DNA from 2 places in the Rhizobium sp. SEMIA 4085 genome. Region 1 is predicted to be linked to the other one. Evidence: riboswitches for the same ligand, from Rfam matches in the RefSeq annotation. Region 1 holds a riboswitch; the other holds the start of a gene.
What was found. Region 1 has a riboswitch for glycine ahead of gcvT (glycine cleavage system aminomethyltransferase GcvT). Riboswitches for the same ligand answer to the same signal wherever they lie in the genome.
Positions count from the first base shown of each region.

Region 2: linked by a shared signal. The riboswitch ahead of C9413_RS21570 (D-amino acid dehydrogenase) and the one ahead of gcvT (glycine cleavage system aminomethyltransferase GcvT) in region 1 are both predicted to bind glycine.

Region 1 covers NZ_JABEPH010000133.1:6,378-13,674, reverse strand. The annotation lists gene gcvP (aminomethyl-transferring glycine dehydrogenase) at 1-2,185, opposite strand, end outside; gene gcvH (glycine cleavage system protein GcvH) at 2,185-2,547, opposite strand; gene gcvT (glycine cleavage system aminomethyltransferase GcvT) at 2,573-3,709, opposite strand; glycine riboswitch at 3,861-3,953, opposite strand; gene C9413_RS15200 (hypothetical protein) at 4,114-4,497, shown strand; gene C9413_RS15195 (copper chaperone PCu(A)C) at 4,577-5,542, shown strand; gene C9413_RS15190 (hypothetical protein) at 5,600-5,866, opposite strand; gene crcB (fluoride efflux transporter CrcB) at 5,990-6,367, shown strand; gene C9413_RS15180 (RluA family pseudouridine synthase) at 6,455-7,297, shown strand, end outside.
Region 2 covers NZ_JABEPH010000241.1:1,458-8,754, forward strand. The annotation lists gene C9413_RS21560 (3-oxoacid CoA-transferase subunit B) at 59-688, opposite strand; gene C9413_RS21565 (CoA transferase subunit A) at 706-1,404, opposite strand; glycine riboswitch at 1,941-2,030, shown strand; gene C9413_RS21570 (D-amino acid dehydrogenase) at 2,175-3,428, shown strand; partial or broken gene C9413_RS34555 (hypothetical protein) at 3,517-3,666, shown strand; partial or broken gene C9413_RS21575 (malate synthase G) at 3,862-4,986, shown strand; partial or broken gene C9413_RS21580 (heme-binding protein) at 4,999-5,428, shown strand; gene C9413_RS21585 (glycine C-acetyltransferase) at 5,566-6,756, opposite strand; gene C9413_RS21590 (aminotransferase class IV) at 6,841-7,297, opposite strand, start outside.

The DNA.
Region 1 (7,297 bases):
GAGGCGTCAGATGGGCTTTGACGCCGATCGGGCCCATGCCGGGACCGCCGCCGCCATGCGGGATGCAGAAGGTCTTGTGCAGGTTGAGATGGCTTACGTCGGAACCAATGTCACCGGGACGCGACAAGCCGACCATGGCGTTCATGTTGGCGCCGTCGAGATAGACCTGGCCGCCGTGCTTGTGCACGAGATCGCAGATCTCCTTCACCGTTTCCTCGAACACGCCATGTGTCGAAGGATAGGTTATCATGCAGCAGGAGAGATTTTCCGCATGCTCCTCCGCCTTGGCGCGGAAGTCGTCCATGTCGATGTCGCCGTTTTCGCGAACCTTGACGACGACGACCCTCATGCCGGCCATCTGCGCGGAGGCGGGGTTGGTGCCGTGCGCCGAGGTCGGGATCAGGCAGACGTCGCGATGGCCGTTGCCGTTGGCGATATGGTAGTTGCGGATCGTGAGCAGGCCGGCATATTCGCCCTGCGCGCCGGAATTTGGCTGCATGGAGAAGGCGTCATAGCCGGTCACGGCGCAGAGTTTTTCCGTCAGATCGTCGATCATGTCGCGGTAGCCGAGCGCCTGATCGGCCGGAGCATAAGGATGGATATCCGAAAACTCCGGCCAGGTGATAGGCAGCATTTCCGCCGTGGCGTTCAGCTTCATGGTGCAGGAGCCGAGCGGGATCATCGCGCGGTCGAGCGCGAGGTCGCGGTCGGAGAGCCGGCGGATGTAGCGGGTCATTTCGCTCTCGGCGCGATTCATGTGGAAGATCGGATGCGTCAGATATTCGCTGGTGCGCAGCAGATCCGTCGGCAGGCGGTAGCCCGGCTCGAAATCGGCGACGGCGAAATTGCCGCCGAAGGCGCGCCAGGCGGCTTCGAGCGTCGCGGGGCGCGTGCGCTCATCGAGGCTCATGCCGATCTTGGTCGTGCCAACTTTGCGCAGGTTGATACCTTCGCCGACGGCCGCGCGCAGGATGAGGCCCTGCATGTGGCCGACATCGACAGTGAGCGTGTCGAAGAAGGTTTCGGGCTCTATCCTGTAGCCTAGCTTTTCTAGGCCCTTAGCCATCAGCACGGCCTTCTGGTGGACCTGCTGGGCGATCGCCTTGATGCCCTTGGGACCGTGGAAAACCGCATACATCGAGGCCATGACGGCGAGCAGCACCTGCGCGGTGCAGATGTTCGACGTTGCCTTTTCGCGGCGGATATGCTGTTCGCGGGTCTGCAGCGACAGCCGGTAGGCGCGATTGCCGCGGGCGTCGACCGAGACGCCGACGAGACGGCCGGGCATGGAGCGCTTGTGCGCATCCTTGACCGACATATAGGCGGCATGCGGTCCGCCGTAGCCGACCGGAACGCCGAAGCGCTGCGACGAGCCGATCGCAATATCGGCGCCCATTTCGCCCGGCGACTTCAGAAGCGTCAGTGCGAGGATATCGGCCGCGACAATGGCGATCGCGCCCGTCTGGTGCAGGCGAGAGACCAGGGCGGTGAAATCGTGCACGTGGCCGTGCGTGCCCGGATACTGGAAGATGGCGCCAAAGACGTCCACCGGATCGAGATCCTTGAAGGGGTCACCGACGATGACGGTCCAGCCGAGCGGTTCGGCGCGAGTCTGGATGAGCGCGATCGTCTGCGGATGGCAGGCGGCATCGACGAAGAATGCCTTGGCCTTAGACTTCGCGACCCGCTCGGCAATCGCCATGCCTTCGGCAGCAGCGGTCGCTTCGTCGAGAAGCGAAGCGTTGGCGACGTCGAGACCAGTCAGGTCGCAGATCATCGTCTGGTAGTTCAAGAGCGCTTCCAGACGGCCCTGACTGATCTCCGGCTGGTAAGGCGTGTAGGCCGTGTACCAGGCCGGGTTTTCGAGGATGGTGCGCTGAATGACCGGCGGCGTGATGGTGCCGTAATAGCCTTGGCCGATCAGCGAAACGAGGACCTTGTTCTTGTTGGCGGTCTCGCGCAGCTTGTCGAGCGCCTCGCGCTCCGTCATCGCCGCGCCCCAGGCAAGCGCCGCCCTCTGGCGGATCGCAGACGGCACGGTCGCGTCGATGAGGCTGTCGAGGCTGTTGTAGCCGACGACGTTCAGCATGTCGCTCATTTCGGCCGGCGACGGGCCAATATGACGGCGGTTGGCGAAGTCGTAGGGCTGGTAGTCGGTAAACTGGAATTCTGTCGGCGTCGTCATTACGCGGTGAACTCCTTATAGGCCGCTTCGTCAAGCAGGCCATCGGCATCGGCCGGATTCTTGAGCTTCAGCTTGAAGAACCAGCCGGCGCCCTGCGGGTCGGAATTGACCAGCGACGGATCGGCAGTGATCGCTTCGTTGACTTCGGTGATCTCGCCATCGAGCGGACAATAGACTTCCGAGGCAGCCTTCACGGATTCGACGGTGGCCGCATCGTCATTCTTGGAAAAGGTCGCGCCCACTTCCGGCAATTCGACGAAAACGAGGTCGCCGAGCTGTTCGACTGCATAATTCGTAATGCCGACCGTCGCCACGCCGTCTTCGAGCTTCAGCCATTCATGTTCTTCGGTAAATTTCAGCATGGTTTTGTTCCTCTCTGGAAATATCTTAGCGTTTGTAGGTCGGCGTGATGAAGGGCAGGGCGGCGACCGTAGCGGGGAGATACTTGCCGCGTACCTCAGCGTAAATTTGGGTGCCAACGGCGGCATGCGAAACCGGCACATAGCCCATGGCAACCGGGCCTTCGACACTCGGGCCGAAGCCGCCCGAAGTGACCTCGCCGATCTCGGTCTTGCCTTCGGCATCCGCATAGAGCTTGGAATGCCCGCGCACCGGCGCCTTGCCTTCCGGCTTCAGGCCGACGCGGCGGCGTGTGGCACCATTATCGAGTTCGCCGAGAATGCGTGCTGCACCCGGAAAGTCCCCAGCGCGCGCTCCGCCCGTCCTGCGGGCCTTCTGCATGGCCCATTCGAGCGCCGCCTCGACCGGCGTTGTGGTGGTGTCGATGTCGTTGCCGTAGAGGCAGAGTCCGGCCTCCAGACGCAGCGAATCGCGGGCGCCGAGCCCGATCGGCTGCGCATCGGGATGTTCGAGCAACCGCCTGGCGACATCCTCCGCCTTGTTAGTGGGTACGGAGATCTCGAAGCCGTCCTCGCCGCTGTAGCCGGAGCGGGAGACGAGACAGGATACGTCGTGCAAGCGGCAGTGGCGCACGTCCATGAACTTCATCGCGGCGACATCCGCCCAGAGTTCGGCCAGCACGGCGACGGCGCGCGGACCTTGCAGCGCGACTAACGCGCGGTCGAGAAGGCTTATGTCGCAGCGGTCGCCGATGTGCTTTTGCATGTGCGCGCCATCGGCCTCCTTGCAGGCGGCGTTGACGACGACGAAGAGATGGTCATCGAGATGGGTGATCATCAAGTCGTCGAGGATGCCGCCGTTTTCGTCGGTGAAGAAGCCGTAGCGCTGGCGGCCTTCGGCGAGGCCGAGAATGTCGACCGGTACGAGGCTTTCGAGTGCGAGGGCGGCATCTTCGTATCTGCCGGACTTCGCCCTCACGACGACCTGACCCATGTGGGAGACGTCGAAGAGGCCGGCGCCGGCGCGCGTCTGCAGGTGTTCCTTCAGCACGCCGGCCGAATACTGAACGGGCATCTCATAGCCTGCGAAAGGCACCATGCGGGCACCGAGCGAAAGATGCAGCGCGTGTAGCGGAGTTTTCTTGAGGGCAGCAGTATCGTCCAACGACGCCTCCGGGGTTTGCGCGTGGAATTCCATGCGCGGGCTCAATCAGAAGGCGCGGCTACGCCTTGCTTTCGAGCCCCCTCTGTCCCTGTGCCTGAGATTGTTATCCCTTCGGCGAGCGTTTCGAGAACGCTTCTCTCCAGAGTTCCGTCTGCCCTTGCTGGTCCTTTGGCCTGAGAGTTTCCGGGGCGGTTGCTCCTTCGGCACCGGCCGTCTGTAGACCGGATTCTCCCAACAGGGTTGCGGCAATTATCCGGCGGAGCAGGCTCTTGGCAAGGGGGAATGTCGCCGCCGAACAAATTTTTGTCGCGCCGTCTTTCGACAAAGTGTTGAACTGCGTCAAATGGACTTTTGCTTTTTTCGGATAAAGTGCTTAATCGCGAAATCCGCTAATGAGGATCCAGATGATGAAAACGGGCCGAAACGCTGGCATGCTGACGCGCATTCTCTGTGCGCTGAGCTTGCTTATGCTTGGCCTTGCGCATCAGGCGCCGCAGGCGGCTGCGGCGGATGCGGACTATAATAGCGCCGCATACGTCCTGCCGGACGGCACCCAGGCCTCGCTTTGCGTGACCGCGACGGACAGCGGCGGCAAGAGGGCCCCTCTGAAGCCGAATTGCGAAGTCTGCCGGCTTACGGCTTTCGTCATCCTGCCGGTGCCGGATAACGGCTCCTGGCTGCATCTCGAGTTCGCGACGCTGCATAACCCCCCGGTTGTTGCGGACACCCCCATCGGGGTGCACGCCGTCGAACGGCCGAAGTCCAGGGCACCGCCGGTTCTGGCCTGATCTCCAGCCACCACCGAAATGACACGACAATGCCGATGCGCCAGCCATTTGCGAGCTGCAGCCGGCGAGGAGATACCCGATGGAGACAATCAAGACACTCAGCGCTGCCGCTCTGGTTTTCGCAGCCGCATTCACGGCAGCGCAGGCGCATGTCACCTTTCTTGATCCGGAAGCCCCACAGGAAAAGACGTTCCTGGCAACGCTGCAGGTACCGCATGGCTGTGACGGCAAGCCCACCAACGAAGTGCAGGTGAAACTGCCGGAAGGCTTTGTATTTGCCAAGCCGCAGCCGAAGGCCGGCTGGGAACTTGAAGTGATCAAGGGCGACTATCAGAAGACCTACGACAATCACGGCACCAAGGTGAAATCCGGCGCAGTCGAAATACGCTGGAAGGGCGGCAACCTCTCGGACGATTTTTACGATACCTTCGTGATCCAAGGCAAGGTTTCGGGCGTGGATGCCGGAACATCGCTCGCCTTTCCGGTGAAGCAGCTTTGCGGCGATGCGGCCGAGGCATGGGACCAGCTCGCAACCGATGGCGGCGATCCCCATAGGCTTAAGAGCCCTGCGCCGTTGCTGAAGGTCATTGCCGGTGACGACAATGGCCATGATCACGGCGACATGGCCGGGATGGACATGAATGCTGCAGCAGGCGGCACTATAACACTCGGCGACCTCGAAATCTCCGGCGCATTTTCGAAGGCAATGCTGCCCGGCCAGCCAGTCGGCGGTGGCTTCCTTACTGTCAAGAATAACGGCAAGACCGACGACAAGCTCGTCGTCGTTTCCTCGCCTTCCGCGGGCGAAGTTCAGATGCACGAAATGGCCATGCAGAACAATGTCATGAAGATGCGTGAACTGAAGGATGGGATTGTTATTCCGGCGGGTGGGACGGTGAAGCTAGCGCCTGGCGGCCTGCATCTGATGTTCCAGAAGGTGAAGGCGCCTTTCAAGCAGGGTGAGAGCGTGCCGGTGACGCTCACCTTTGAGAAGGCGGGCAAGATCGACGTGACGTTGAAGGTTCTCTCGGCCCAGGGAAAATAACCAGCAAACGGCCTGCGGCAGTCGCCGCGGGCCATTTGCGTTCCAAAGGTGAGAAATTCAAAAATCCTCGTAGGATTTCAATGCCTGCTGCAATCCTGCCTGCGGTTGCTTGTTGCCCTTGGCCATCAGGTCGAGCGCCACTTCGGTCGACTGAATAATGCTTGCCGTTTCGCTCAGCTCCTGATCATGTCGGCCCTTGAGCTGACGGTCTGCGATCCGGCGCGCGTCCTTTGCCGCCATGCTCGTCGGCACGCGGGGAGCAATCCTCAGCGTTTCGAATGCGGCGGCGGCCGTGCTCGCGGATATGGTGACGACCTGTGTCATAGGACGTTTGATACACATCGCCGGTTCGTGCGCGGCTAAGGAAACCATTCGCATTTTAATTGAACGGTGGGATTTCTTCTCATCCAATTGGAAACGGTCAATTCGTCAGGTAAAACCAGAACGATGATCCAGGCTCTTCTTGTCGGCGCCGGCGGCGCTATCGGCTCGCTTTTGAGATATTATGTCGGCCAATGGTCGCTGCGGCTCCTGGGGCCCGGCTTTCCGTGGGGCACGCTGATTGTCAACATCGTTGGCTGTTTCGCGATTGGCGTTTTTGCCGAAATGATCGCGCGCCGGTTCAACGCCTCCGTCGAGATGCGCCTGCTGCTTATCACCGGCTTCCTCGGCGGCTTTACGACCTTTTCGGCCTTTTCTCTGGATGCGATATCGCTTTTCGAGCGGGGCGAGGCAGTCGCCGGCGGACTTTACGTCGCCGCAAGCGTCGGGCTTTCGATTGCCTCTGTCATGGCTGGTCTAGCGCTTGTGCGCGCTTTGATCTGAAAGGCAGTTTCCGCGCGAAGAAAAATGCTCTAAAGCCACCGGCAACAGCCGCGCATGGCGCGCCCAAGATTTTCCGAAAGAACAAGAATGGCCGGAATCGAACATATCAAGGTGGATGCCGACGAGGCGGGAATGCGGCTCGACCGGTGGTTCAAGATCCATTTCCCTGGCCTCGGCTTCGGCCAGCTTCAGAAGCTCCTGCGTTCGGGCCAGGTCCGCGTTGACGGTGGACGCGTAAAGACCGACGCGCGTGTGCAGCCGGGCCAGATGGTTCGCGTGCCGCCGCTCGATGTCGATGCGAAGGTCAAGAGTGGTCCGATCGCCGGGAAGGATCTGAAGCATTCCAGCGATCACCAACTACTTCAGCGTATGGTGCTGCATGAGGACGACAAGGTGATCGTGCTCAACAAGCCCGCTGGACTTGCCGTGCAGGGCGGTTCCGGTCTGACCCGTCATATCGACCAGATGCTGGAGGCCTGGACGAGCCCGAAGGGCGAGAAGCCGCGGCTCGTGCATCGGCTTGACCGCGACACATCGGGCGTGCTCGTCATTGCCCGCACACGTGGTGCCGCTCAGAAGCTGACGGCTGCCTTTCGCGAACGCGACACCAAGAAGACCTACTGGTCGTTGGTGAAGGGCGTGCCACGCAAGCATGAGGACAAGATCTCCACATGGCTCGTCAAGGAAGCGACTGCCGACGGCGATCGCATGCGCATTGCCAAGCACGGCGAGGAGGGTGCGGATCATGCCGTGTCCTACTACCGCGTCATCGAAACGGCGGCGCAAAACCTGGCCTGGCTCGAGATGGAGCCATATACCGGCCGTACGCATCAGCTTCGTGTTCATGCGCTGCATATCGGCCATCCGATCATCGGCGATCCAAAATACTTCATCGACGACCCGAACTGGGACTTTCCCGGCGGCATCCAG
Region 2 (7,297 bases), on a different contig from region 1:
ATGATCCGTGCGAAGCCGGCAGAGGCCGGCTCCAGCGTCTCGGCAATAAGCCGCAGGCCTAGTTGACGATGGTCGCCTCGGTGGCGCTGCGGATCTCGCTGTCGGTCACGCCCTCAGCAAGCTCGACCAGCTTCAGTCCGCCATCGACGACGTCGAGCACACCCAGATTGGTGATGATCCGATCGACGACGCTCTGTCCGGTCAGCGGCAGGGTGCATGCCTTCAGCACCTTGGATTCGCCGGCCTTGTTGGTGTGGTCCATGACGACGACCACCCGCTTGACGCCGGCAACGAGATCCATGGCGCCGCCCATGCCCTTGACGAGTTTGCCGGGGATCATCCAGTTGGCGAGGTCGCCGTTCTCGGACACTTCCATGGCGCCAAGGATTGCCATGGCGATCTTGCCGCCGCGGATCATTGCAAAGCTCTGCGCCGAGTCGAAGAAGGCCGAATGCGCCAGCGCCGTCACCGTCTGCTTGCCGGCATTGATCAGGTCGGCATCGATCTGGTCGTCCGTCGGAAAGGGACCGATGCCGAGCAGGCCGTTCTCCGACTGCAGCGTCACATGGACGCCTTCGGGAATATAATTGGCGACCAGCGTCGGAATGCCGATGCCGAGATTGACGTAAGTGCCGTCTTCGAGTTCACGGGCAGCCCGCGCCGCCATCTGGTTCCTGTCCCAGGCCATGTCTCTCTCCCCTTCCTTCAAGCCGCCGCGCGCGTGGTGCGCTGTTCGATGCGTTTCTCGTGCTGGCCCTGGAGCAGGCGATGCACATAGATCCCCGGCACGTGGATATGGTCGGGATCGAGGCTGCCGACTGGCACGATTTCCTCGACTTCGGCGACGCAAATCCTGCCGCAGGTGGCGGCCGGCGGATTGAAGTTGCGGGCCGTCTTGCGGAAGACGAGGTTGCCGGATGTATCCGCCTTCCAGGCCTTGACGATCGACAGGTCCGCGACAATCCCGGTCTCGAGAACATAGGTCTCGCCGTTGAAGGTCTTCTGTTCCTTGCCCTCGGCAACCACAGTGCCGACGCCTGTCTTCGTATAGAACCCGGCAATGCCGGCGCCGCCGGCACGCATACGCTCGGCCAGCGTCCCCTGCGGGTTGAACTCCAGTTCCAGTTCGCCGCTCAGGTACTGCCGCATGAACTCGGCGTTCTCGCCGACATAAGACGAGATCATCTTCCTGATCTGCTTGGTCTTCAGCAGCACGCCGAGACCGAAGTCGTCGACACCGCAATTGTTCGAGGCGATCGTCAAGTCCTTGGTGCCAGCCTCACGGATCGCGTCGATCAACAGCTCCGGAATGCCGCAAAGGCCAAAACCACCTGCCGCGATAAACATCCCGTCGAATAGAAGCCCTTCAAGTGCTGAATGCGGGTTGTCAAAGATTATGTTCATAAGCTCCCCATGGGTTCCCTTTTGCGGCTTACGATTTATTTTGCAGGTTTCAGACCGATGTGCAACAACTGTTTTAAAAAAAATCTTTTGATGCGTTTGTTCTCATTCGTCGTGCCCGAATGAGCGACTATTCGACGTTAAAGCTTAATGAGACAAACACTAAAAGAAAGGGGTCCTTGCATGCTCAACCATTGGGCGACGACCAAGGACATTGTTTAAGCAGTCACAGCAAGCGGCGCGACAGATCTTGGAGCATCCGCAGGGGTAGTGCTCGTTTAAATACCAGAGCTCGCCCCCAATGCCGGCGTGCATCCATTTAAATTCAAGCGGATCCGTCTCTCAGCGAACGAGGCCACCATCAAAGGTCGTTTCGCCGTGCTGCATAGAGTAGGCACGTCTATCTCGATCGGTGGATCCGAATTATCTGTCCAAATGGACGGTATTTCAAAAGCACGTGGTTTTGATCCCCACGTTTCAATTCCGAAAAGAGATTGTCGGTGACGATGCAAAACTCTCTAGTAAAAATGGGATGTTCAAAAGACTAGACGGGAGAGATCGGCGCCAGCCGACGCCGACGGAGCAACCCCCCAAGGAAACTCTCAGGCAAAGAAGACCGTCCTGTCGAACGATCTGGAGAGAGATGCCCAGAGCATCCACCGAAGGGGAACGCCGACCTTGCGACGTCGGCCAAGCTCTCAGGTAAACTGACAGATTTGGGGATCAGCCGCAGGCTTTACTCCCTGCACCCTTTGTCTTTTGGAGGCCTGAAAATGCCCAAGATTATTGTGATTGGCGCCGGCATCACCGGCGTATCGACAGCCTACGCCCTTCTTCAAGCGGGCCACGACGTTACTGTCGTGGAGAAGCAGCGATATGCCGCAATGGAGACGTCTTTTGCGAACGGTGGACAACTCTCTGCGAGCAACGCGGAAGTCTGGAACCACTGGTCGACCATATTCAAGGGCATCAAGTGGATGACACATCGCGACGCTCCCCTCCTAATGAATCCTACCCCGACATGGCACAAGTACAGCTGGCTGGCGGAATTCGTTTCGAACATCTCGCGTTATCGCGAAAACACCGTTTCCACAACGCGGCTTGCCATCGCCGCGCGGAAGCACATGTTCGAGATCGCAGAGCGCGAGGGAATAGATTTCGATCACGTACGTCGCGGGATCCTTCATGTATATTACGACAAGTCAGGCTATGATCATGCCGCCAAGGTCAACGAGATGTTGGTAGAGGGCGGTCTGGACAGAAGGCCAGTGACCACGGAGGAAATCCAGTCGATTGAACCTGCCCTCACCGGCGCCTTTTATGGGGGCTTCTACACCCCGTCCGATTCTACCGGGGACATCCACAAGTACACGACAGGGCTGGCCCGGATCTGTGAGCGAAAAGGGGCGACTTTCCTGTACGATGCGAGCGTAACCCGGGTGGAAAGGCGTGATCGGTTCCACGTTGCTTACGCCGCAGGGATGGCTTCAGGGAGCGCTCCTTCGGAGATCATCGAGGCGGACGGCATTGTCGTTTGCGCGGGCACGAGCAGCCGGAATTTTGCCTCGATGCTTGGAGATCGGCTTAACATCTATCCCGTCAAGGGATACTCGATAACCGCTCATCTGGAGGACGAGCTGTCGCAGAACTCTGCGCCGTGGGTGAGTATTCTCGATGACCGCGCCAAGATCGTCACCAGTAGGCTAGGAATGTCACGGTTTCGTGTGGCGGGAACCGCCGAGTTCAACGGGCTCAACCGCGACATCAGGGAAGACCGCGTCCGGCCGCTCGTTGACTGGACGCGCACGCTCTTTCCGGGAATTACAACAAACAAGGTCGTGCCTTGGGCAGGCCTCCGGCCCATGACGCCCAATATGATGCCCCGGGTCGGAAAAGGACGGCTGAATGGGGTGTTCTACAACACCGGCCACGGACATCTCGGATGGACGCTGTCGGCGGCGACAGCTGCCATGATCGCTGAGGCTGTAACCAAAGAATTTCCCGTCGACATGCGGCTGACCGCATAGTGCAGGAGGAACTATGGAAATCTCTGTTCACTCGGCGGAGCGTATCGAGATCGCGGGATTGCAGGTCGTTCGGGAGCTCCACGACTTCATGCGGGACGAGGCGTTGCCCGGCACGGGGATTGGCAACTCCGCCTTCTGGACGTCGTTTTCGTCGATCGTGCACGCTCTCAGCCCCCGCAACCGCGAACTCCTGAGGGTCCGTGAAGATATTCAAGAGAAGATCGACCATTGGTACCGCCGCAATGGCGCGCCGAAAGACCTTGCCAAGTACAAGGCTTTTCTCACTGAGATCGGCGATATCGCTTCCATCCCGGTCGAGCACCGCAGGATTGGTCATCAGGTGGCCGACGTTGCGCACCAGGAGCAGAGAGCGGGCACACAGCATGAACCGATTGCCGTCCGCGCTGGTGTATTCGACATCAGTTGCGAGCTTGCGCTTATAGACGAAATACCGGAAGGTATTAGGGACGCGATGGTGACGGCAGCGATTGCGCGGCACGACATCGGCGGGAGGGGCGGGTGCCACGCCAACTCGCCCGCCGGATCCATGTATGCGGTAAAGCCGAAGATGCACGGGCCAGAGGAAGTCGCCTTCGCGGTGGAGCTTTTAAGCCGGGTCGAGCAGGCACTGGGCATGGCGCCCGATCCCATCAAGATGGGCCTCATGGACGAAGCGTCGCACAACGGTGAACCTCAAGGAATGCATCCGCGCGGCGAGGAAGCGCATCGTCTTCATTAACACGGGTTTCCTCGACCGGACCGGCGACGAGATTCACACCTCGATGGAAGCCGGCCCGATGATCCGAAAAGCGGACATGAAAGACTCGCCGTGGATCTGCGCCTACGAAAATTGGAACGTCGACATCGGGTTCGCCTGCGGGCTTGACGGCCGAGCGCAGATCGGGAAGGGCATGTGGCCCATGCCGGACCTAATGGCCGCCATGCTCGAGCAGAAGATCGCTCATCCGATGGCCGGAGCGAACACCGCGTGGGTGCCCTCACCGATTGCCGCGACACTGCACGCCACGCATTACCACAAGGTCGACGTCCGCACTGTCCGGCGCACGCTGAAGAAGCGTGAGCGTGCGGGGCTTGACGACATCCTTACCGTGCCGATCGCTGCCAAGCTGGATTGCACACTGAAGGCCGTCAGAAGGAGCTCGACAACAACTGTCAGTCCATCCTCGGTTACGTGGTGCGCTGGATCGACCAGGGTATCGGCGGCTCCAAGATCCCCGACATCAACAATGTTGGATTGATCGAGGACCGTGCGACCTGCCGCATTTCCTCGCAACATATCGCTAACTGGATCCATCACCACGTCTGCACGCACGAGCAGGTATTGGAGACTTTGAAACGGATGGCGACCGTCGTGGACCGTCAGAATGCTGGAGATCCGCTGTACATGTCCATGACGCCTGACGTTGAAAACTCCAGCGCCTTCAAGGCCGCACGGGACCTGATCTTCAATGGCCGGAATCAGCCTAGCGGTTATACAGAACCAGTGCTGCATGCACGCAGGCTGGAGCTTAAGGCACGTCGGAACACCAACTCTTAAGGAAATGCAGAAATGACAACATTGAACCTGGAACGCGCGGCCGAGATCATTAGAGACCTTCTCCAGGGCTGGCGCGAAAGAGCTAAAAACTTTGGTCGGCTGGGTTCTTGATGCGGACGGTCATCTCATAGCTTTTCAGAAGCAGGATGGCGCTTCGATGCTCCGATTCGACATCGCCTTTGGAAAGGCCTACGGCGCGCTCGCCGTCGGATTCGGTTCCCGCTGGCTTGACAAGGCGTCAGCCGAGCGCCCTCATTTTGTTGCTGGCCTCAACGCCGTGTCTGGCGGCAGAATAGTGCCTGTGCCAGGCGGCGTACTCGTGCGTGATGCAAATGGAGCGTTGCTGGGCGCGGTAGGCATTACTGGAGACACTTCTGACAACGACGAGGCAGTGGCCATCGCGGCCGTCGAGGCAGTCGGCTTGGTGGTCCAGCCAAGCTGAGGGGTACGCTTGAGAACGGTTCACAACTGGGCACTGTGCGCAAATCATACCTCGCGTGCGCCGAAGCAGCTCTCCCGAATCCAATATCTGCAAGAAAGGGCGGGAAACCATCGCGCAGGTTGTTTCTCTTCGGCGGATTACCGAATGACTCCAAGTTCCTTACCAACTTCGGTGAACGCCTCTACCGCCCTGTCGATATCTTCGCTTGAATGCCCTGCAGACATTTGCGTGCGGATGCGCGCCTGGCCCTTGGGTACGACTGGGAAGGAGAAACCTATAACGTAGATGCCGCGCGTCAGCATCCTCGACGCCATTTGCTGCGCGATGGAAGCGTCGCCGAGCATCACGGGGATGATGGGATGGTCGGCGCCAGCGAGAGTGAAACCGGCCTTTGTCATCTTTGAACGGAAGCGCTCAGCATTGGCGTAGAGCTTTTCGCGCAAGGTATTGCCGCCTTCGATAATGTCGAAAGCCTTAAGCGAAGCCCCTGCTATCGCCGGCATCAGGGTGTTCGAGAACAGGTATGGCCGTGAGCGTTGGCGCAGCCACTCGACGAGCTCGCACTTACCTGACGTATAGCCGCCAGAAGCTCCCCCCAATGCCTTGCCGAGTGTGCCGGTGATGATGTCCACCCTCCCCTCGACACCGCAGTGTTCCGCCGAGCCGCGCCCGTGTTTGCCTACGAACCCCACCGCGTGGCTGTCGTCCACCATGACCATGGCACCATATTTGTCCGCGATATCGCACACGCCGCCGAGATTGGCGATAATCCCGTCCATCGAGAACACGCCATCCGTGGCGATCAGCTTGAACCGGCTGCCTTCCGCCTTCTTGAGCTCCTCTTCCAACGCCGCCATGTCATTGTTGGCATAACGGTAGCGCCTCGCCTTCGAAAGCCGCACGCCGTCGATGATCGATGCATGATTAAGCGCATCGGAAATGATCACGTCCTCTTCACCGAGCAATGTTTCAAACAGGCCGCCATTCGCGTCGTAGCAGGACGAGTAGAGAACCGTATCCTCCAGACCGAGGAAGGCTGAGATCCGAGCCTCAAGCTGCTTGTGCTTTTCCTGCGTGCCGCAGATAAAACGCACCGACGCCATGCCGTAACCGTAGCGGTCCAACGCAGTCTTGGCGGCTTCGCGCAAATACTCGTTGTCGGCGAGACCGAGATAGTTGTTGGCACAGAGGTTCAACACCCGGCTGCCGCCCGCCACCTCGATCTCGGAAGACTGCATCGATGTAACGATGCGTTCGGATTTGTAGAGTCCGGAGGATTTCAGTCGTTCTAACTCGCTCGATAAGTAGGAAATGAAGGCGCTTGTCATAAGTTTCTGCCGGTGAGATTGCAACACACAGGCGCCCCCCGCTTTTCCGGGTGGAGCCGCCTGTTCGACGATCATGGTTTTGGTTCACGGATACGCGACGGCGGTCGACCAAGCAGGGTCAGAATGCTTCTGCCAGTACAGATCCATCAGTTGGCGCGTCAGGTCACCAACCCTCCCATCTCCGATAGCCAATCCGTCGACTTGGGTAACCGGCATGATGCCTCCGGCAGTCGACGTAATAAACACCTCGTCGGCCTGCTTCAGCTCGTCGCGCGTTAGGTCCGCGGCGGTAACGCCGAGCTCAGTTTGCCTGCATAGGTCGAACACAGTCTGTCGCGTGATGCCAGGAAGAACTCCGAAGGCCGGCGTCTTAAGCTTGCCGTCTTTAACCGTGAAGACGTTGAACCCCGGTCCTTCGGCGATGTTACCGTTGGTATCCATTATAAGCGCGGTCTCGGCGCCTAAGTCGTAGGCGTCGAAGAGTCCTTTCACGAGATCGAGCCAATGGTAGTTCTTGATCGATGGATCGACCGAGTTTGGA